3 regions of the Lutispora sp. QWL-02 genome follow, and region 3 is predicted to be linked to each of the others. Evidence: a T-box and tRNA genes for the amino acid it is inferred to sense, from the RefSeq annotation. Region 3 holds a T-box; the other regions hold tRNA genes.

Region 1 (7,293 bases), 1.2 Mb from region 3:
ATGGCACCGCATTACCGTTATAATCCCTGATTTCAGTAACTGTTGCTTCGATCATGTAAGGCGGTTTTTCATCAGAAAGCCATACCCTTATGTTATCCAGGTATACATCCAGGTCGCTTCCGCTTTCCCTGTCTGCGTATATATCCACCTTTATGCCTGTGGTGCCTGCAGGAAGGGTAATCCCGGTTTTCTTCAGTGTTTTCCAGGATTTGTTCCCTATATAATAGCCTGAATCGTGGATAAGTTTGGTCCCGTTGCTGTATATGCGCACCTTAAACCGGTCATTATCACTATCATCCCATCCGGAATAGTCTACTGAAAAATTAACCGTTAGCTGCCCCAGATTACACAGCATTTTTTGTTCCTCATTCAAATAAACAGTCCTTGCAATCTCTGCATCGGCCATTTCTCTAGTACCGTTTTCGTCATTTTTGAAGTAGTAAAAGTACCCCGGATTGCCGCTGGATGGTCCATTTTTCAAGGAAGTAACCCTTGCAACCTCATCATTCAAATTTGTCCATGAACCCGGTGAGCTTCCGTCATCATCGAGCAAATACCATTCATATCCCCCATATACAGCTATGCCGGAAAAAGATATATATGTCATCATTATCAGCATGAACACCAAAACCGTCTTCACTTTTATATTTTTCAACATGATCCCTCCCTATAATCTTCAATATATCAATATCTATCAGAAATGGTCAAAAAATTCTGCATAATTATTTATATAATACCTTGTTTCCCATTTGTATACCATGTACTAAAGTACAGTCTGCTATAAAAAAAATACAGCCTTCTACTAAAGACTGTATTTATAAACTGTTATTTGTGCTCCACTATTCCCATCCGTGCCGCATAAGCAATGACTTGTGCTCTATTCTCAAGATGCAACAGCTCTATAATCCTCCCCATATGATATTTGACAGTGCGCTCAGTAAGCCCCAAAGCATCTGCCGCTTCCCTATAGGTTATTCCTTTGGCTACCATTTCCAGTATTTCCAGCTGCCTTTGGGTAAGCTGCCTCCCTTTGCTATCCTGTGATGTGCTGGCTGTAGATGCATGCTCATAGGAGCTATTGTCCTTAAACTCTTTTAAAAGCCGGGAAGCTAAATCCGGTGAAAGAGGAACCTCTCCTTTTTCAAGATCAGACAGCATGCCTACCAGTTCCCTGGCATTAGTATTTTTTAGAAGGTATCCTGATGCTCCATACTTCACTGCATCAAAAAGATCTTCATCCTCCTCAGACGTAGTAAGCATGATGATCTTTATTTCAGACATCTCTGCCTTTATCAGCCTTAATGCATCTATTCCGCTGCACTCAGGCATCTTGATGTCCATTAAAATAATGTCCGGCTTCAATGCCCGAGCTTGCGCAAGCGCCTCTCTCCCATTTTTTGCCGTACCGGCCACATCTATTCCATAGGTTTCAAGAAGATATTGAAGACCTTCCAGAAATAAAGGATGATCATCTACCAGCATTAGTTTCATCTTCATTTTTCCCACCTTTCCTGATAGGCAGATATAAAGCAATCCTGCTGCCTTTTCCCGCAAGTGATTCGATGTGAATTCCCGCACCTATTGCAGCTGCACGCTCCCGCATTATATTCAGTCCAAACTTTGTACCGGCGCTGTTTTCGTATAAACTGCAGTCAAACCCTTTTCCGTCGTCCTCTATGATAGTACAGAACTCCTCCTGTGAAAAAGAAAAAGATATTTTTACATTATCGGCCTCCGCATGCTTCCTTACGTTGTTCAGGGCTTCTTTGATGATATTCAGCATATTCAACCGTATTATCGGCTCCAGTATCTCACCTGTAAAGTCAATAGGCATATCCCTTTTAACATATATGCCGGTTTCTTCCTCAAATCTAATAATATCCTTTTCTAATGCTTTGATAAAATCCTTTTCGGTAAAGGCGGTACTCCTGGCATTGTGTATATATTCCCTTATTTCATCATGGGCCCCCTGTGTAACGCCTATCAGCTTGTCCAGCTTTAGAGAGACCACTTCTACCCCTGAGTTCAGAAGTTCCTGCTTGATTCCCTGGGCCTGTAAGCTTATGAAGCCTAAAACCTGTCCCAAGTTGTCATGCATATCCCTGGCCATCCGTTCCCTCTCCTCAATCACTGCAAGCCTCCATTGATGCCTTAAAAACTCCTGCTGTGCCTGCTTCTTATCAGTTATATCATATATAACTGCAAGCCTTCCTATAAGAATACCCTCCCCGTCAACAAGAGGAGAAAACAATGCCTCATAAACCTTTGCATATTCCATGGCATCTACTGAAAACTCTGTATGTGCAATATTCCTGTCCATGCAAGCCTTAGCCAGCTCCGGAATTTTAGAGCAGGCCTCTTCAACCCTTTTGGCAGAAGCTTGTGAAACAGTCAAACCTATGATCTTTTCAAAGGCCGGATTCATATCCAGCACCCTGTCCTGCAAGTCAAGGACCAATATCCCTGCTTCCATTGTCTCAATCACAGTAGCACGTGCCAAGGGTATCAAGTCGAATATCTTATAGCGAAAGATACCCCATGCCATTATCAAACCCGCCAGTCCAAAGAACACCGGCGTGATATCAAATCTTTTCACAGGGCTGATGCCTGAAATATACAGCATATTGGGTATAACAATTAAACTTAATCCCAAAAACAATGCAAATGCTTGCTTTCTGTATACTGTGTTCTTAAAAAATACCGCTCTGGCGATAAGTATCCATGCAGTAATATTCAAAGAATGTGAATAGAGAGCATGAATATAGAAGATAGGACCGTATCTTTTAGCAATGACGGGAAATGATCCGCTGTAATCCATGTGTATCCCATACCTTATCAAACCGTGCACTCCATCAGTCCAAACGAGCATTATGATAATTGTAGGTATGACAGCAAGCCACCAAATCTTTTTATTTCTTACCCATCCATGATATCCGGTGAATTCCATGCATAACACAAGCAATGTTACAGGTGAATAGCAATAAGCAAAATATTGGATATTTGCCCAAAAAAGCTTGGTGCCGAAGTCGGCCGCCGCCATTTCAAGTGCATTGCCTGATGACCATATGGTCACCACAAGCATGCTGAGTATAAAGCTGGCAGCACCTTTTGCATTTTTTCGCCTCAGCAATGCATATATTCCCAAAGATAATGTAATGCACGAAGACACAATCAAAGGCCATATATATGGAATATATTGAAATTGCATACTCTCACCATGCCTTGCCAATAATATACTATTTATATTAAGTATAAGGTATTAATTTATTTAATGGAATAAAAATATGAAAAAAGCAGGAAATCAATCCTACTTCACTTTTTTTATTTGAACTTGCCAAATAAGCCATATAAAGAAGCATAAAAAACCCCAATGCCTCAAAGCGTTGGGATTGGTAATTTCAATATGGTGCACCTAGCAGGAGTCGAACCTGCGGCACACGGTTTAGGAAACCGTTGCTCTATCCTACTGAGCTATAGGTGCATTTTTATTACAATATGTATATTACAATTTTATTTTGTTTTTGTCAACTTTAAAAAATTGTATATTAGCTTGTTTACTAACCTATGCCTTGAACTACAAGCCTTCCTATCCATACGGACGCCAGGCTTAATATCAGATTTAATGCGGCATTGCTCATCCCTAAAAAATAGCTGCCCTTGCTCAATAATTCTACTGTTTCGTAACTGAAGGCAGAAAAGGTGGTCAAGCCGCCTAAGATACCGGTGACCAAAAATATCCTCATATCCGGTGAAAGGCTCCAGAGCTTCATGCTTCCTTCCAGTATAAAGCCTATGAAGAACCCTCCTATTATATTTACGCTTAGCGTCCCCAAAGGCAAAGAAGAGCTTATATGCCTTGAAATCATATTGGATATCATGTATCTGAAAGATGCGCCGATAAAACCGCCGATTCCCGCTAAAACAACTTTTATCAAATCTCACTGCCTCCAAATATTTTATCCATCATGGTATTATAGTATTCATATGCTTTTTCATTGTAACATGTGAAGATGACCTTCTCAATAGAGCTGTTTTTCTTCAAAAAATCTAAAACCTCTGCAACGGCAATTTTTACTGCTCTTTCCAGAGGGAATGAATATACCCCTGTGCTGATGGCCGGAAATGCTATGGTTTTTATATCATTTTCTGCGGCAAGCTTCAAAGAATTTCTGTAAGCATTCCTCAGCAGCTCATCCTCGCTGCTGTTTCCGCCTTTCCATACGGGCCCCACAGTATGGATTACATGCTTTGCAGGCAGGTTATAGCCTTTGGTTATCTTCGCCTCTCCTGTCTTGCAGCCTCCCAGCCCCCTGCACTCCTCCAGGAGCTTCGGGCCTGCTGCTCTATGTATGGCGCCGTCTACGCCGCCTCCGCCCAGCAGGCTGGTATTGGCCGCATTCACTATGGCATCCGCCTGAAGCTTGGTTATATCTCCAAGAAAGATTTCTATTCTGCTTTTCATATATATCACCTCATAGAATTATTCCGCCCGGTTCCTTGTCTTTCTGTGGTTTACTCCTCATCATTATGCTACTATTATTATAATATCATAAAAAGGGGTTATAAAAATGTGTGGAAGGTTTTTATTGAAAAGCGGATTAGAGGATCTGGCAACCAGGTACAATGCAGATTATTCCGAGGGCTTATACAAATCCGGTGAAATTTTCCCTTCCGAAAATGCCCTTGCAGTGGTAAAAACGGACGGCAGGATAAGGCTTCTGCCTATGAAATGGGGCTTCCCCATGAGCGGCAGCAAGAGGCTTATCATAAATGCCAGAGCAGAAACAGCGGATAAAAAGCCCATGTTTAAATCCGCTTTGATCAAAAGAAGATGTCTGATCCCCGCCAATGCCTTTTTTGAATGGAAGGCAGGACAAGGCAACAAGATCAAGCATCTCATCGGCAAAGATGATGAGGATATATTCTCCATGGCCGCTATCTATGATGAGGATACCTTTGCTATTTTGACCATGGATTCCTCAGAAAAAATGAAGAGCATCCATGAAAGGATGCCCTTAATCCTGACCAGAGAAGAGGAAAATATATGGCTGGACGACAAAGCCGATTTATCTATGCTGAAATCGATTATGAATGCGCCCCGGTTCATAGACTTCAACATCAAACCTCTCGCCGGCAAAAAGGAATATACGCTCTTTGATTTTATGGAATAAATATATCACTGTCCAAAATATCTATACAGTACCTTCACAAATTCCGGCATATAGGAGGCTATATCTCCGCTGAGCGAATCATGCCGGACTTGTCTTTGCTCCTTGAGGCTGCTCAATGCTTCCTTTATTAAATCGGCGCTTTTAATGTCGCTGCCGGTTTTAGCCTTCACAAGATCGGCCAGTATTTCCATCGCTTCGCTGTCTTCAAGCATGGCAAAGCTGGTGAAAAGGCAAAGCCCAAGATTGCCGGAGGCGGCAATATATCCGTATAAATATTCTGCAGGGCTTAAATCTTCACAGCCTGGAGCCCTGTTCTTGAGATCCAGTTTAAAGCTTCCCTCCTCTTTATAGGAAGGCTTTGTCATCATTGCCTTCAGAGCTTTGTTTTCTGCATATAAGCCATATATTCCCCTGGTGCCGCTGCCTATTATCCTTCCCTTTGCCGTCAATTTCCTCAGCTCCTCAATGCAATTTACAAGCTTTCCTTTTGAAGGTTTTTCATCATAGGCTTCAAACAGCATGGCACATGAGGATAAAAACTCCAGTGTATCCGCCCCCAGATTGAAACACTGCTTATTCAAATTGATTATGAAGTCCTTATCATCGATTCCGAAAAGATCCTTACACGCTGCATAAGCTTCGCTTTCCGCAGGTGAGCTATAAGGAGTGTCATCCGAAGACCGATGCCTGTTAAGGCATCCTATTACGCAGTTTGGAGCACAATTTTTATTTACAGGCATATCATTATATGTAACCACTGCACCCTTGCTTTCCTTCTTTTTCTCTGTCTCTTTCTTAATTTTAAAGTTTTTGCCTTCTCTCATCATTTTTATCAGGGTAATGGACCCATATGCAGGCAGAGCTCCTCCGCATACAGGATTTTCAATTATCTTTTTCCCCAGCCGCTTAGAGGCTTTTCTAAAGGCCTCCTCATCCGAGACCTTTGCGGAAAAGTGATTTTTGCCGCTCACCGCAATGGCTTTGATGCCCTTATATCCGAATATATCGCCCATTTTTCCCCGTGAGCAGTAATAAGCGGGGTGCCCATTTTTGTAGGTGCTGAATATTGAAGCAATGGGCAGCACATGCTCACCGCAGGGGCCTATTCCTATTATGGAGGTGTCTTCACCCCACAAAGCCCTTAAATATTCAACGGTCTTCCCTGTAGACATGCCTGATATTTCATCAAGCTTATGAAAGGATAATGAGTCCTTTTCTATATGAAGCACCGTATTAGACCCCTTTGCAGCTCCGGTGATCATCAAAGCTGCTATATCCATAGAGGCGATTTTTTGTGAAATCGGCCCTGCAATATTGATCATCCTGACATCGCTGCCTTCGCTCCTCTTCGCTCCGATATTGAGCCGCCCTGTGCTGGGGGCCTGGGTGCCGGTCAAAAATCCGGGAGCCAGCACGATGGCATTTTCTTCGCTCAGATAATCTGCACCGGCAGGCACCCTTTCCCATATCAATCTTGCTGCCAGGGCTCTTCCTGAATTTTTATAATCCGTTTCAATATTTTCAACAGTGACTTTTTCTTGAGTCAAATCAGCGTAAACAAGCTTGCTCATCTCTAAACCCCCACAAATATATTCATACAAGCTATAAGCTCCTTGGCATAGTCTTCAGAGGGAAATTTCATAACGATATCTGACGGTCCCTCCTCAATTATTCTTCCTCCGCGCAGTACCATAACTTTATCGCATGAGTTATCGATGATATGCCTTTGATGGGTAATTGCGATAACGCTCAATCCATAGCCTATACATATTTCCCTCAATATTTCGAATACTTCTTGGGAGGATTTTGTGTCCAGCATTGCTGTACTTTCATCGGTTATCAAAATATCCGGCTTTGGTATCAAAGCTCGGGCTATTGAGAGCTTTTGCCTTTGACCTCCGCTTAGTGCCGCGGCCTTCATCCCTTTCCAATATTCATAATCTCCTAATCCTGCCATTGACAAGGCTTGTTCCGGAGAATATATTTCCTCGCGGCCCCTTCTTTTGCATATCCTTATGGGCTCCGATAATATTTGCTCTACCCTATATCCATCCTCAAGAGCTCCATAAGCATCTTGAAATATATACTGGATAGAGGCGCAATCGCAAAAGCCGCGTTTTTT
Region 2 (7,293 bases), 1.2 Mb from region 3:
CTATAAATCGAATTTTCATTTAGCATCTCTCCTTTTCCTATATACGTTAACTGACTATATTATATCATTTATTTCCAGTATTTATGTTTTTTCACCACTAAATTTCAATGATGCTGCCCATTCCTTTCTTCAAGGCATTTTCATAAATGCGCTGAGCGTTTATAATATCTAAAACCGCACTGCCGGTAGTCTTGAATACTGTGATCTCATCGTCGCTCATACGTGCCGGTGCCTTGCCTGCAATAACCTCACCCAGTTCTCCGGTAATCCTGTCCGCGCTGAAGTTACCGTTCTTAATAGGAATGATCAAATCTCCTGATTCATTTAAAACGCCGTTGCGAGTATCTACATATACCTTATCGGCATGGGTGATAGTATATTCGTCAATCTCATGCATTTCAGGAGTATATGATCCCACACCGTTGATATGGCAGCCCTTTTTCACCAATCTTCCGTCAAAAACAGGTTTTTTGCTGGTTGTAACACTGGTTATGATATCCGCATCCTCAATAGCTTCGTCGGAAGATTTAGCAGCAAAGATCTTCACTCCAAATTTTTCTCCAAATTTGGCTGTCATCCGCGCTGTAAAGCGTTCAGCACGTTCTATGCTTATGCCGAAAACCTTTACAATCTTTATGGGGCGCACGGTAAGAATCGCTTCCAGCTGTGTCTCTGCTTGTCCTCCCGTACCAAACATGGCAAACACTTTGCTGTCCTTACGGGCAAGCACATCGGCAGCCGCTCCGGATACAGCGCCTGTACGTATACGAGTCAGGTAAGTACCGTCCATTAAACTGCATACTTCGCCTGTTTCGCTATTCAATAATACCATTGTGGCCGGCACGCTGTTCAAGCCCTTTTCAATATTTTTAGGATAAACCGATACGATTTTTACGCCCAATGCATTAGCGTCAGCAGAGTACCCGGGCATATAAAGGCTATGCCCCTCATACTTAGGAACATCTAAATTTATGCGCAAGGGTACTGCGCTTTTACCTAACGAATAAAGTTTCAAGGCATCCTTATCTGCCTGAATAGCATCCTCCATAGAAAATACGTTTTTAATATCATCTTGATTTAAAACAACAATTTTCATTTAGATAATTCACTCCTATTCTTGTTAGATTTTTTCGCACTAATGAGCATTACCCGCTGTAAAGCTGAGACGCGGAATTATTATAGGCTTGCTTCATCCCTTGTGATGTCCTGTATCAAAGCAAGCATATCGCTGTATACTCCGTAAGCCGTCTGCTGTATTTCAGGATTTCTTTCCACCATGCAGATTTCCCCCATGAGGTCTGTTGTGATGGACAGTATGGATGTAGTAGAATCAATATTGCTGAATATATCCTTGTTATCCACAAAGGCAGAATAGACCCGGCCTTTCACTTCACCTTCATGCCTGTATCCCTCGCAGAGCAGCTTGATCTTTCCTCCTCTGGACCTTGCATCTTCCATATCTTTGACAGTGATGCCTGCAATTCCCGTTCTATCAATAGTCATAGGCGTTGCATCCCCATCCATCAATACATTGATGAGGGCGGCAGTTTTTGCCGCTGCATCCCAGCCGTCTATATCCATAGAGGCATCGGCTTCCGCAAAGCCTCTGATTTGGGCTTCTTTTAAAGCCGCTTCATAATCCGCTCCCGCTTCCATCTCTTCCATTATAAAATTGGTAGTGGAGTTTAAAATACCCTTGAAGCGCAACACTCTACAGCCCAGCAGCGTTTTTTCCACCAGATTGAATACCGGAGCTCCATCCATAACAGTCGTCTCATGAAGGAGATACAAGCCTTTTTCATCCGCCAATGCCTTCAATCTTTTATAATCCCATGCAATAGGCCCCTTATTGGCCGTAATCACATGCATATGATTTGCGAAGGCCTCTTCTATATGGCTTACGGCCGGCTGCCCATCCTTGATGGACAATGTGCTCAGCTCGATCAATACATCCGCTCCTGATTTTTTTATCATATCCGTTGTACTGTGGTCAGCTTTCTGAGGGTTATCATGAGAAAACCTTCCCGCTGCCTCCACCTCATCCAACGCTCTTTTCAGGTCCACACCCGACAGATCCAGCAAGTTGCCCTTAGACCATGTGGATATGGCAGTGACAACTACGTTCCAGCCATATGTATTCTTGATCTCTTCACCTTTTTCCACAAGCATCCTGCAGAATTCCTTCCCTGCATTGCCGAAGCCCACCAGGCATATATTCAGTTTATTACGGTTCATGCCCTTCACCCCATCTAAATCCATTTTTCATCATAAATATATTGTACCATTGATTTAATATTCAATCATTATTAACATTTATATAATGGAAACCATCGCCGTAAATAAATAATAAAAAACCCCGGCCATTGCCAGGGTTTAACTTTTTCAGCATAGATGGTGCGCCCGACATGATTCGAACATGCGACCCCTTGATTCGTAGTCAAGTACTCTATCCAGCTGAGCTACGAGCGCAATTTTTTGAACACATTATATATTATCACAAAAGCATCTTAAAATCAAACTGTAAAATTGTGGCGATTTATTTTTTCCTGCTTTTTATAAGCAAGTATAAACCTATTATTATTAAAAATAATGGCACGATGCTTCTTCTCAGCATCCAATAAATATTCTGTGATCTGACGCCGAATAAGGATATTATCAGGCTGTTAGGAAGGGAATTTATGAGACCTATGAGTCCGAGCAGCAAAAGCCCAAGTCCCAGATATTTTTTGTTATTAAAAAATATATCATAGCTGTATACTTCTTCATCTTTTATGGTATTGCCTGCAGCTATCTGCCTTCTTATATTATATCCGTCAAAGAAACTAAAAAACCATAATGGCAAGCATACCACAGCAACCAATTGTTCCGTATTAAAACTGATCAAAAGCGAAAAAGCCCCAATAGTAGTTATCATCAATTGGACTCCCCGCTTGAAAAAACCCATAGACATATGAGCAGCACCCGGTATCAAAGAAAAACAAAAAAATAAAATATCCCGGATCATTCTGGTCCCCCCTATTAATTACTCATTGTTTGCACCCATTGCTTCATTCAAATTTGATATCTTGTCTGAAATACTGATAACACTATTGTTTAGCATCTCAAAGGGCTTTAGTATGCTTTCTTGAACCTTGGCCATGCTCCTCCCGATGAATCTTTTATTGGAGCATCCCATATCAGGGGCTATGCTGAATAGAGATATGATCAGCCCTGCTGCTATAAAGCTGATCCCAAAATTTCTCAGATTATTGAGAGCATGAATCCCTATAGCTTTATACTTCTCCAAGTCAATAGTTTCCATAATATTTACCACGAGACTGCAAGGAACTGCAATATTTCTTCCCATATTCGACAATATGGATTTTATCTCCAATATCCTTTCGTATTCCGCTTTACAGGAAGGACAGTTGTCTAGATGCTCCTTCATAAGGAAATGCTCCAATCCTTCCGTCTCGCCTGCTGCATAGCTGTGCAAGCTCTTTCTAACTCGGCTGCATAGCAACTTTCCCACCCCCAAAATCCAGCTTCCTTCTTATTCTTTCCTTGATAAGATTTCTTGCTCTGAAAAGCCTGGTGTCAATAGTTTTTCTTGGAACCCCCAATATGTCTGAAATCTCTTGCGGGCTGAACTCCTGAAAGTAATACATGATCATCACTGTGCTATAGATCTCAGGCAGGTTGCTTACCTCCCGCCTTATGAAATCCATATTCTCCTGCCTAAGCAGTATTTCCTCCGGATTGCTGTCATAATCCGCTATAAAATCATATATGTCTACATTTTCATCATCCTGGCAGGTCAGCATGGAAATGGTCTTGGGCCGCTTTCTTCTGGTCCAATCTATGCACCTGTTTACTGCTACTCTGTAAAGATATGTAGAGAACTGGGCTTTATTTTGAAAGCCGGACAGATTGTTATACACCTTTATGAATATCTCTTGAGTCAAGTCCTTGGCTTCCTCATAATCCCTCGTATAGCTGTAGGCTGTAGAATATACCTTATTTTTATATCTCTCTATCAGTTCAGCATAAAGTTCCGTATTTCCATTTATTATAAGCTCAATGAGCTCCTCATCTTTCAAATTTATCCACCGCCCTCCAACTTATGTGTTTTGACGAATTTTTTTTGATTATTCTTCAAAAAAATGAGGAAAGGGGAATATCCCCTGATTTCTTTCCTACCTTGCTTCTATGTTGCCATTGCTGGTTTTCAATCTTATATCCCTGCTGCCTTTGCCGTAAGCGGCTTCCAGGCTTTTCTTCTGCCCTGAGTCCCGAACACTTGCGTCATCGAAGCCCTTGATGCTTCCAAAGCTGGTTTCGGCAGAAACCTTTCCGTCGTCTATGCTTTCTTTATCCAGTCTCACATTTCCAAAGGAAGTTTTTGCTTCTATATTGCCCCTTGCTTTAAATATTTCTATATTGCCGTTGCTGCTCTCAGCTTCTATGTTTCCTCCGACTTCTTCAAGCCTTACATTGCCAAAGGAAGTATCGGCATCAATATCTCCGGCAGCTTTTCTTATATCTATGCTTCCATTGCTGTTTGAGGCATCTATGCTTCCCTTTATATTTTCCATATCTATTTTTCCGAAGGAATTCTTTACTTCTGCATCCTCGAAGCAATTTATAAGCTTAATATCTCCGTTGCCGTTTTTTACTGTGGTTTTCCCTCCGCCTTCTATTTCAATCTTGCCGAAGCTATTCTTTATATCCAAGGTTATTCCCTCGGGAATATATACTATAAAGTCCACCATGGCTTTATTATAATCTTTGTTGGCAAGATTTGATAAGTCCTCAATATAAATATTTGTAACTTCGCCTTCTTCAATCTTTAAAGCATTTTTTACATAATTTTTAGCTTTCCTCTCATCATTGTACTGAACTGTTGCCACAGCTTCCAATCTGATTTCATCAGATTTGCCTTTTTTTATTTCAATATCCCCAAAGCTGTTGGTAAGCTTCAGTTCCTTTATGTCATAGTCCTTGGATATACCCGACCGGTTTATGTTTTCCTCCAGCTGGCCCCGGTATCCCAAACCTCCGATAAAGGGTATATCTCCTATTCCCCGTATATGCATATGTCTGAAGCCTATGAAGTTTCCGCTGCCGATTATTGCAGCCAGGATAATAAAAATTATGCATAAGCCGTCTATGCTCAACTTCACATTTGCATTATCCCTCCCGTAAACAGACATATATATAACTATTTCCAATCCCAGTCCTATAAGAAGCAAGGGCCAATACTTATATATATCCTTTATAGGAAGATCAGTAAAATTTTGGGCAAAGAGCACTGCGCCCGCTGTAATCAGGCCAATAGCTAAGGTTATAGTGCCTACCTTTTTCTTAACCATTTAAAATTCCTCCAATTCATCAAGCTAATTGTGATTCATAGTTATATACGAGGAAATACAAAAAAAGTATGAAACAAAAAAAGCCGTAGATTGAATCTACAGCCGGAAATTATTTGCTGGCTCCGAGCCATGGCCTGAAAAATTCCGTCAGATCCTTTCCGCTTACCTCTTCGCATACTTTTATATAATCATCGGTAGTTGCAATTTTGAATTTATATCTATCTACATAGGTTCTTACAATCTTCAAGAAGGTATCGTCCCCGAGCATATTCCTAAGCTCATTATGGACTTGAGCCCCTCTGTCATAAGCAGTAGGGCCATAATCATCCCAGTTTTTAAATTCTGACAAGGATTTGACCACGCTTCCGTCTATGGTTCGAGAGGACATAGCTTCCTTGACACTGTCTTCTACAGTTCTCCTGTAATAATCCTGTGCCGTTTTCTTTCCGTATGTTTTCTCCGCAAATACCGTTTCCGAATAAGCTGCAAAGCCTTCATCAAGCCAGGCCTCATCGACTTGATCATTGCCTACGATGCCATAAAACCATTGGTGAGCTGTTTCATGGGCTACGGTTATAATTAAAGGATCGCTGGAGTAATTGGGCTTGTAGTATTTGTCGCTTATATATACCAAAGCAGGATACTCCATCCCGCTGGGGAATTCAGTTTGGACTACTGAATAAACAGGGTAGGGATACTTGCCATATAATTTGTTAAAAAGCTTTATGGATTGAACCCCATATTTCAGAGCTTCTTCTCCCCTTACTTTGTCTTCGGGATAGTAATATGACATGACCTTAATCCCGTCTACTTCTTCCTCAAGCATCGTAAAATTGCTGTTGGCAACAAATGCAAAGTCTCTGAGGGCCTTTCCTTCGTAAATACGCTGTATCCCGCCGCTTTCTTTCTTTTCCTCAATGAGCCGGCCTGAAGCTGCAATAATATAGCTATCCGGAGTTTTTATGCTGACTCTATAGTCTGCGGCATCGCTGTAAAAAGGGTCTCCGATGGCGAAATATTTATCCAGGTTCCAGCCGTCCTTTTCATCATAGACTGCGGCTATGGGGTACCAGTTGCCCATATTGAAATTATTTTCTCCATATCCGAACCGCTCTCCCGCAGGAGGTATTTGCAGCGTGAACTCAATCTTAAGATTCACTCTCTCATAAGGCTTTAGCGGAGATGCCAGCTCCACCTTCAATATAGTTTCTCCTTCTCCTGATAGGGAATGCTTTAAAAGCTTCTCGCCGCTCCTGTCCTTTTGGGTGACGGAAGTTATTTCTACGTATCCCGGCTTAAAGCCTCTCTTGTAAGCATTATCAAAATCATCAAACAAGAAGGGAGCTGTTTCCTTGGTTTTAAATGCGTTGGGATATACATGAAAATATAATTCCTTCATCTCAACATCATCATTGTTATAATAATTCACTTCCTGGATAGCCGTAAGGGTCTTTTCCTCGGCATTCAGTTCTGCATCTATACTGTAAAAGCTTCTGGCATCGATCTCATCCGGCTTCAGCGCAGGTGCTGCCTCTTTTTCCATGGAGCAGCCCGATATCAGGATCATAAGTATAAGGAATAAAGGAAGCAGCTTTAGTTTGAATTTCACTGTGACCATTCCCCCTCTTTATTTACAAAGTTGAACTATTATATATTATTCATGAGCCTTAATAATATACTATCACAAGCAAATATCATTATCGACTTCCATCATTATCCGCGGCTGGGTATGAACACCTTTATGTCCCCTTTTTTCACACCTATTGAAAGGGGAAAAACAGGGCCTCTCTCTCCGTCTATATCGCTTTCAAAGATTTGATTGGAGGATATCTTAAGGTTATCCGTCTGGAAATGATATATATTTGGGTCGCTCGTATGCTCTCCCTTCAGCACCTTTAAAACAAGATTGATCACATTTGTGATGTTTGCCGCTTTTATGGCG
Region 3 (7,293 bases):
ACTTTTCCCCTCCTTTCCATATTACTTTTTCCATCACCTCCCTTCATAATACATCATACAGTTTAAACGTGAGTTTTTGCATTTTTACGGCAAAAATATTTTACATTGTTTATTATATTATCGCAAGGCCTTATTGTTGTATAGCATTGAAATATTGATGCATTTCATTGAAAAGGGCGCCCCTTGAGGCACCCTATGACAATTTCCTTTCTATCAATGCTGCCAAGTCTTCGGCCATTTTCTGTATGACGTTCTGATCCTCGCCCTCCAGCATGACCCTTACCAGGGGTTCTGTCCCCGAGGGCCTGATCACCACTCTGCCCGCATTCTTCATTTGGGCTTCGATGTTTTCTATGGCTGCTTTTATTTCCGCATCTTCCATATATTTAGTCTTATACTCATTTTTTATCCTGGCATTTACCAGTACCTGAGGCAGCTCGGTCATGATGCTTTTCAGCTCGGATAGCTTCTTCCCAGTCTCCTTTACTACGGATACCAGCTGCAGGGCCGTCAGAAGGCCGTCACCGGTGGTATTGTGATCAAGGAAGATTATGTGTCCCGATTGCTCACCGCCCAGGTTATAGCCGTTTTTCATCATTTCCTCCAGCACATACCTGTCTCCTACCTTTGTCCTGATTATATTGCATTGTTCATTCCTGCAGGCTATCTCCAGGCCCATATTGCTCATTATGGTAGCTACCACCGTATCCTTTTTGAGGTTGCCCTTTGACTTCAAGTGTTTCGCGATTATCGCCATGACATGGTCGCCGTTGACTATTTCGCCTTTATCGTCTACAGCGATGAGTCTGTCTGCATCTCCGTCGAAAGCCAGACCCAGATGGGCACCGGATTCTACAACCATCCTTTGAAGGCTTTCGGGATGGGTGGAGCCGCAGCTCTTGTTTATGTTTATTCCGTCAGGAGCGTTATTGATGACCAATATCTCGGCTCCCAGCTCTGCAAAGGCAGTGGGTGCTGTAATGTATGATGCACCATTAGCACAGTCCAGTACGATCTTCAGCCCTTTGAAATCTGCTTCTATGGTCTCTTTGAGAAAATCTACATATGTATAGACTGCATCATTTATTTCGGTTCTTTTGCCTATGCATTCACCCGTGGGGTTGGGCAAGGCTTTCATATTTTTCTCTATAATTTCTTGTATCTTGTCTTCCAATTCATCCGACAGCTTATATCCCTTGCCGTCAAAAAACTTGATCCCATTGTATTCAAAAGGATTGTGAGAAGCGGATATCACTATGCCTGCATCCAGACCCATCTGCCTGGTAAGGTAAGCTACGGCAGGGGTAGGCATCACATCCAATACCACAGCCTCTCCGCCCATGGAGCATATGCCTGCTACCAAAGCTGCTTCCAGCATGTCGCCGGAGATCCTCGTATCCTTTCCCACAGCTATCCTCGGCTTGTGCTTGTTTTCCTGGGTCAATACATAGGCCCCGGCTCTGCCAAGCTTATATGCCAGGCCGGAATCCAATTCACTGTTGGCTATTCCTCTTACGCCATCAGTTCCGAATAGTCGGCTCATATTTTGTCCCCCTTCTATTTTTAGGCTTACTTTACAATAATATCACAAAATTATATATAACGCATTAAAATATCCTACATAGCTGTTATGCTGACTGATAACGATTGCAGAGTTCCGAAGCTAAGACTTTGTAATACACTCTTATTCAGTCAGCATAACATTATTGCTGTAAAATCTTTTTTCACGCTATACATAGTAAAGTTCGCAATCAACAATTTTTCATAACCTTCATTCCTAATTCCTAACTCCTAACTCCTCATTCCCTTTTACATGCTTTCAGGTGTTTGTATCCCCAATAAGCCTAAGCCTGTGGTCAGTACGCTGCATACTGCCTTGGTCAAAGCCAGCCTGGCTTCCTTTACCTTTTCGTCGGCGGTCAATATGGGGTGGGTGTTGTAGAATTTATTGTAAGCCTTAGCAAGGTCGGTCACATACCTGGTTATTACAAAGGGCTCATACCTGTCTCCCGCTTGTTCTACGGTTTCCTTAAAGAAGCCCAGCAGCTTCACCATATTATATTCATCTTCGGTTTTCAGGTACGATAAATCCGGATTTTCTCCGATATTTCCCGCTTTTTTCAGTATGCTCTTCCCCCGGACATAGCTGTAGAGCACATAGGGCCCTGACTCGCCTTCGAAGCTGAGCATATCCTCCCAGGAGAATATTATATCCCTGTCCATATTGTTCTTCAGGAATGTATAGATTATTGCCCCCATACCTACTTTTTTGGCTACTTGTTCCTTGTCCTCCAGATTGGGATTCTTGCTGTTTATTATCTCCAGGGTCTTTTCCACAGCTTCATCCACCACTTCCTTGGCGTATATTATATTGCCCTTCCTTGTGGCAAGCTTGCTGTCTGCAAACTTTACCAGAGATGTTCCCACATGCACGCAGTCCTTTGCCCATTCAAAGCCCGCAAGCCGGAGCACGGAGAAAAACTGCTTGAAATGCAGCGCCTGGGTGTTTCCTACCACATAGAAGGATTTATAGAAATCATAGGTCCTCTTCCTGTAGATGGCCGCCGCCAGATCCCTTGTAGCATATATGGTAGCTCCGTCGGATTTCAGTATTATGCAAGGAGGCATATTGAATTGCTCCAAATCAACGATCTGAGCTCCGTTGCTTTCCTTGAGCAGATTCTTGTCCTTGAGTATCTGCACGACCTCGGGCATCTTGTCGCTGTAGAAGCTTTCCCCGGCATAGGAGTCAAATTCTATATTGAAGTCCTTATACAGCTTTCTGAATTCCGTGAGGCTCAGCTCCCTGAACTTTTCCCACAGCGCCACGGCTTCCGGTTCCCCGTCCTCAAGCTGCTTGAAATATGCCCTTGCCTCATCCTCCAGTGAAGGGTCTTTTTCGGCTTCTTCATGGAACTTTACATAAATCTTCACAAGCTCGGTTATAGGGTCCTTTTCTATCACTTCATCTACGCCCCATCGTTTATAGGCGGAGATGAGCTTGCCAAATTGGGTTCCGTAGTCCCCTAAGTGATTCAGCTTCACTGTGTTGTATCCCAAGTGCCTGAATATCTTTTCTATGGAGTTTCCCGTTATGGTGTTTACCAGATGTCCGATGTGGAAAGGCTTTGCAATGTTGGGGGATGAAAATTCCACCAGCACCGTCTTGCCTTCTCCTTCATCGGAGCTGCCGTATTTATCTCCCTGCTCTAGTATCTGGGCTATCGTATGCTTGATGAACCCTTCCTTATTTATGAAAAAGTTCAGATATCCTCCCGCAGCCTCGGCCTTCTCCAATGTATCGTCCTTTTCCACCTTTTCGGCCAGTTCCCTGGCTATCATATTGGGTGCTTTCCTCATGACCTTTGCCAGCTGAAAGCATGGAAAAGCATAGTCTCCCATGTTTGGCTGAGGCGGTATCTCCATCAGTTCCAATATTTTTTCTGTTTCCATTTCTGTCATGCTGCTGATTTTCTTTGCTATTTCTAATTTAAAATCCATATTGCTTCCTCCTTATTTTCTATGTTGTATTCCTTTGGGGTCAGTCTATGGCCGTAAAACCAATAAAAATTAAAAGTCCTCCGTCTCAATAAAGAGACGGAGGATCCGCGGTACCACTCTAATTGGCATAAATGCCCACCTTAATCCATAACGCCGGATTGCGCTTGAATCTCCTCGGCTCTTTTCTTTGACGTCTGACTGCCCGGCTTCCACTCTGTCCGAGCTCGCTTAAGTCCTTTACGTCAATTACTTTTCCGATTCATAGATGTTTTATATATTTTGATATATTATTTACTATTCTATTTAATTATATAGGAATAGTCAATATTTAATCCGCAATGTGGTGCATTTTTTCATTTCCACAGGCTGCCAACCCTATGAAAAATACCCTTTGGGTTACATATGAAACACCAACGTTTTTGAGTTTCATCTATTTATAACGAGGCTCGGATGTTTAAAACAGATTTTTTAAATCAATTTGCTGCCAGCCGGAATAATCCATGCCACGAATCCATAGAGTGAATTTCTCTGGCACAGCGATAACTTGATATACAGTGCCACCGTGAACAGCTCCTCCGTCTTTCACTTCAATATCCATGAGTTTTTTCATGCCGTTTACGTCCAGTTTACCAAAGAAATCTTTGGAGTTGGCAAGATTAATTAGGTTATTATAGCGCGGGTCAACTTCCGGTTTAAGAGGATCAACTATTTTATCTTCCCATTCTACTGGATATGGTGGAATGAAATTATTGTATGCAGCCAAAACGCCGTTTTGTCCGCTTTTTCTCACACGAGCTCCGAAGGTTGCTCTCTCCACGGATACACATTCTTTTACATCGGCAACCTGGAGAGCATATGCAAGATCAGCAGGGACATCCAGTAAATATTTTGATGCCTCATCAATAGTATTGCATTGGTTTAGAGCCGTTACTAAAACAGAAACACTATTTTCACGATCTTCTATGTATTCAGGATCAGAAAGCGACCCATTATTAAGTTCAATAAATATTCCTTTGTCATTCATGCCGGTTTCAAGATAAACATTGCCTAGCGGATGTACATTTGCAAAACTGTTTCCGGAATCAGGATTGAAAACAGCTACTGACAGGTACTTCATATATTTGACCATGGGCTCTCTTTCTATGTCCCAATTCCTGCCGAATATAAGAGTGCCGTCCGGTGTGTACTTGTCCCAAACCGCTAAACCGCTGCATGCACTAGTAAGTTCTCCGCCCATAACCAAATATGAGAGATTAAATATTCCGGCATTCAGAATCAGCACCTCATCATCGCTAAGTCCTGATGTTTCGGCAACTCCTTTTAACAGTTCATTAAGATTTGAGCTGAGAGTTGAGGCTAAACCTTTTGCATTTTCAAGCTGAGCATTATAATCCATTCCACGTGCTACAACATCTGCGGATATATCATCATAAAAACGGCGTAATTCATCCTTGACAAGCCCTCCATACTGACGTCCCATCTCTCGCCATGTGCCGTTTAAGGCGAGTACCCAATAAAAATCATCACTGGTTTTATATGCTGTACCACCTTCAAACTTTTTTATTTGTGTTAGAGAACTTTCATTTCCATGGCCGCTGCAACCGACAATAAAAACTGTTAAATAGACTAATAAAACGATAATGACAAAGATGTTTACATGATAAGACTTTTTAGGATTCATTATTGCGACCTCTCTTTCTTTTGATTATTCAAAATGCATAGGAAAGTATAAAATATAAATTTTTAATACTATTCTAAAATTATGGATAATAGAGCAGCTAGCATTTTTGCGCATTCAGCTCTGGCAGCATTTTCTTTGGGTGCGAAGATATTGTTTTCTTTACCGGATATGATACTTACACTGCTTAATTTTGCTGCTGCATCTTTTGCATAAGTGCTGATATCGGCTTCATCTGCAAATACCCTTGGTTCATTTTGACTCTCCAACTTATAATTTTTAGCTTTTATGAATCTTTCAATAATCACTGCTATCTGTTCTCTTGTAATTTTATCATTTGGTGCAAATGTAGTTTTAGATGTGCCAAGTACATATCCATTTTTTGCTGCCCATGCTACATATGGTGCATACCATACAGTTTTGTCAAAATCACTGAATTGAGTTTCAGCATCTTCTGGTATAATATCTCCTGACAAAACAGCAAGCATTTTTACAAATTCAGCTCTGGTAACGTTATTATTGGGAACAAATCTGCCATCACCAATTCCATTAATAACTCCTCTTGCGGCAAGATAGGTAATATAATCCTTGGCCCAGCCGCTTACATCCATAAACTGTACGTAGTTATAGCCAATGGCATATCTCGATAGATGATTAGTCTTAAAAGTTACAAAACCATCTTTGTATTCTCCGTTTGTGATCATATTGTATTTTCCATTTTCATCAACATGATAAACAACAATCGCGTTTTTATCCTCACCATCTTTGAGAGTATATGGTATTCTTATTGTAATACCATTGCCGCCAAAGCCGGTTATAGTATTGCTGCCTGATTTAATTTCAATATCTACAATTGGCCTGCCATCAGCACTTTCAGTTTTGTTGATACTTAAAACAATATTGCTGTCAGCTCTGGCTGCAATTTGCTCCAGCACTTCTTTAGGAAGGTATATCTCACCTTTGTTTAGTGAAATATGAATATTAATATCATTATCGATCAAAGCTTTAAGAGCATCCTTATCAATGTTTAATTTATCGCCTTCAATTACTATTTTAAGAGATTTTGGCTGCATTTCTTTATCGAGTTTGTTTAGTGCTGCAATTATATCACTTTGCCTAAGAGTAAAATTCTCTTTAATATAAATCGCAGCCTGATTACCCTCAATTATGGTTTTTATCACATTAGGTGTGTTTGTTGAAGCATTGGTTGTGGAACTATTAGGTTCCTCATCTTTGGATTTTTCACGCTCAGTATCTGCAACAGTAACAAATACAGTTTTCGATGCTGCTGCCTTATCACTGCCGATATCATCAGCAGGATTTTTTATTGAGCCATCGGCATTAAATTTTAACATGCCTCCTGCCGGATTATAAATTTTGTTGTTTTTATCTATCAGATATATATTGCCTATTGCTTCAACAAGAATTTTTGCAGTTCCTGCTTTCTTGGCTGTAATTATACCATCTGAATTAATTTCTGCAATTTCAGGATTCAAGCTCTTATACTGCAAGTCATAGCTTTCTGCTGCAGAAATAGGGAGAATACTAGCTGCCATGCTTTGGGAGGTTCCCCTTTCCATGGACATTGGTTGATTAACACTGATTGAAACCGCCATACCTGTATCTTTATAAACTATTACAGGTTTTGAACTAATTATCGTTTCTTCATCATTAATAGTTTTTTTGACCTTAATATAAAACTCAATACTATCGTCATCTCCAAAATCAGCGTCAGTTACTTTTACCATTTCATCAATTTTATATATATCTGAAGGTTTCACAGTATCAAATGAAAGCGTTTTTACAATGGCTGCCACTGCGTTATCATTAAATTTTTCAATTGAAAGCATAATATTTTCATCATCTTTATTTCCTAAGTTTAAGAGTGTTCCGGTAATTCTTATTTCGTCATTTGAGTAAAGATAGCCGCCTTGATTTTCTATAATAATATTCTCCTGAGGTGAGATTTCATATAGTTCCTCAGCAGCACTACTCTTCAGACCTTTCTCCCATGCTGTAATTTTTAGTTTTACCGGATTATCTGCGGAGAAATTATCCGGCATTGTGAAGCTTGTACTTGCAGTAACTTTACCACCTGATGACAGGTGCGAATC

What was found. The T-box of region 3 lies ahead of argS (arginine--tRNA ligase). A T-box ahead of a tRNA ligase gene usually reads a tRNA of that ligase, here a tRNA-Arg.
Region 1: it encodes a tRNA-Arg, which carries the amino acid that the T-box ahead of argS (arginine--tRNA ligase) is inferred to sense. The anticodon was not compared.
Region 2: it encodes a tRNA-Arg, which carries the amino acid that the T-box ahead of argS (arginine--tRNA ligase) is inferred to sense. The anticodon was not compared.

What each region holds. Positions count from the first base shown of each region.
Region 1 covers NZ_CM177762.1:339,741-347,033, forward strand. Annotated here, with positions in the region: gene AC4HCY_RS01355 (DUF5011 domain-containing protein) at 1-658, opposite strand, end outside; gene AC4HCY_RS01360 (response regulator transcription factor) at 826-1,497, opposite strand; gene AC4HCY_RS01365 (sensor histidine kinase) at 1,469-3,130, opposite strand; tRNA gene AC4HCY_RS01370 (tRNA-Arg) at 3,405-3,481, opposite strand; gene crcB (fluoride efflux transporter CrcB) at 3,558-3,935, opposite strand; gene AC4HCY_RS01380 (O-acetyl-ADP-ribose deacetylase) at 3,932-4,462, opposite strand; gene AC4HCY_RS01385 (SOS response-associated peptidase) at 4,587-5,171, shown strand; gene AC4HCY_RS01390 (aldehyde ferredoxin oxidoreductase N-terminal domain-containing protein) at 5,177-6,742, opposite strand; gene AC4HCY_RS01395 (ABC transporter ATP-binding protein) at 6,745-7,293, opposite strand, start outside.
Region 2 covers NZ_CM177762.1:363,433-370,725, forward strand. Annotated here, with positions in the region: gene AC4HCY_RS01480 (metal-dependent hydrolase) at 1-19, opposite strand, end outside; gene AC4HCY_RS01485 (ornithine cyclodeaminase family protein) at 98-1,096, opposite strand; gene AC4HCY_RS01490 (homoserine dehydrogenase) at 1,177-2,235, opposite strand; tRNA gene AC4HCY_RS01495 (tRNA-Arg) at 2,393-2,469, opposite strand; gene AC4HCY_RS01500 (hypothetical protein) at 2,537-3,004, opposite strand; gene AC4HCY_RS01505 (anti-sigma factor family protein) at 3,023-3,511, opposite strand; gene AC4HCY_RS01510 (RNA polymerase sigma factor) at 3,483-4,079, opposite strand; gene AC4HCY_RS01515 (DUF4097 family beta strand repeat-containing protein) at 4,176-5,351, opposite strand; gene AC4HCY_RS01520 (M1 family metallopeptidase) at 5,461-6,960, opposite strand; gene AC4HCY_RS01525 (YegS/Rv2252/BmrU family lipid kinase) at 7,065-7,293, opposite strand, start outside.
Region 3 covers NZ_CM177762.1:1,550,034-1,557,326, reverse strand. Annotated here, with positions in the region: gene glmM (phosphoglucosamine mutase) at 194-1,543, opposite strand; gene argS (arginine--tRNA ligase) at 1,810-3,501, opposite strand; T-box leader at 3,591-3,773, opposite strand; gene AC4HCY_RS07120 (C45 family autoproteolytic acyltransferase/hydrolase) at 3,956-5,182, opposite strand; gene AC4HCY_RS07115 (S-layer homology domain-containing protein) at 5,251-7,293, opposite strand, start outside.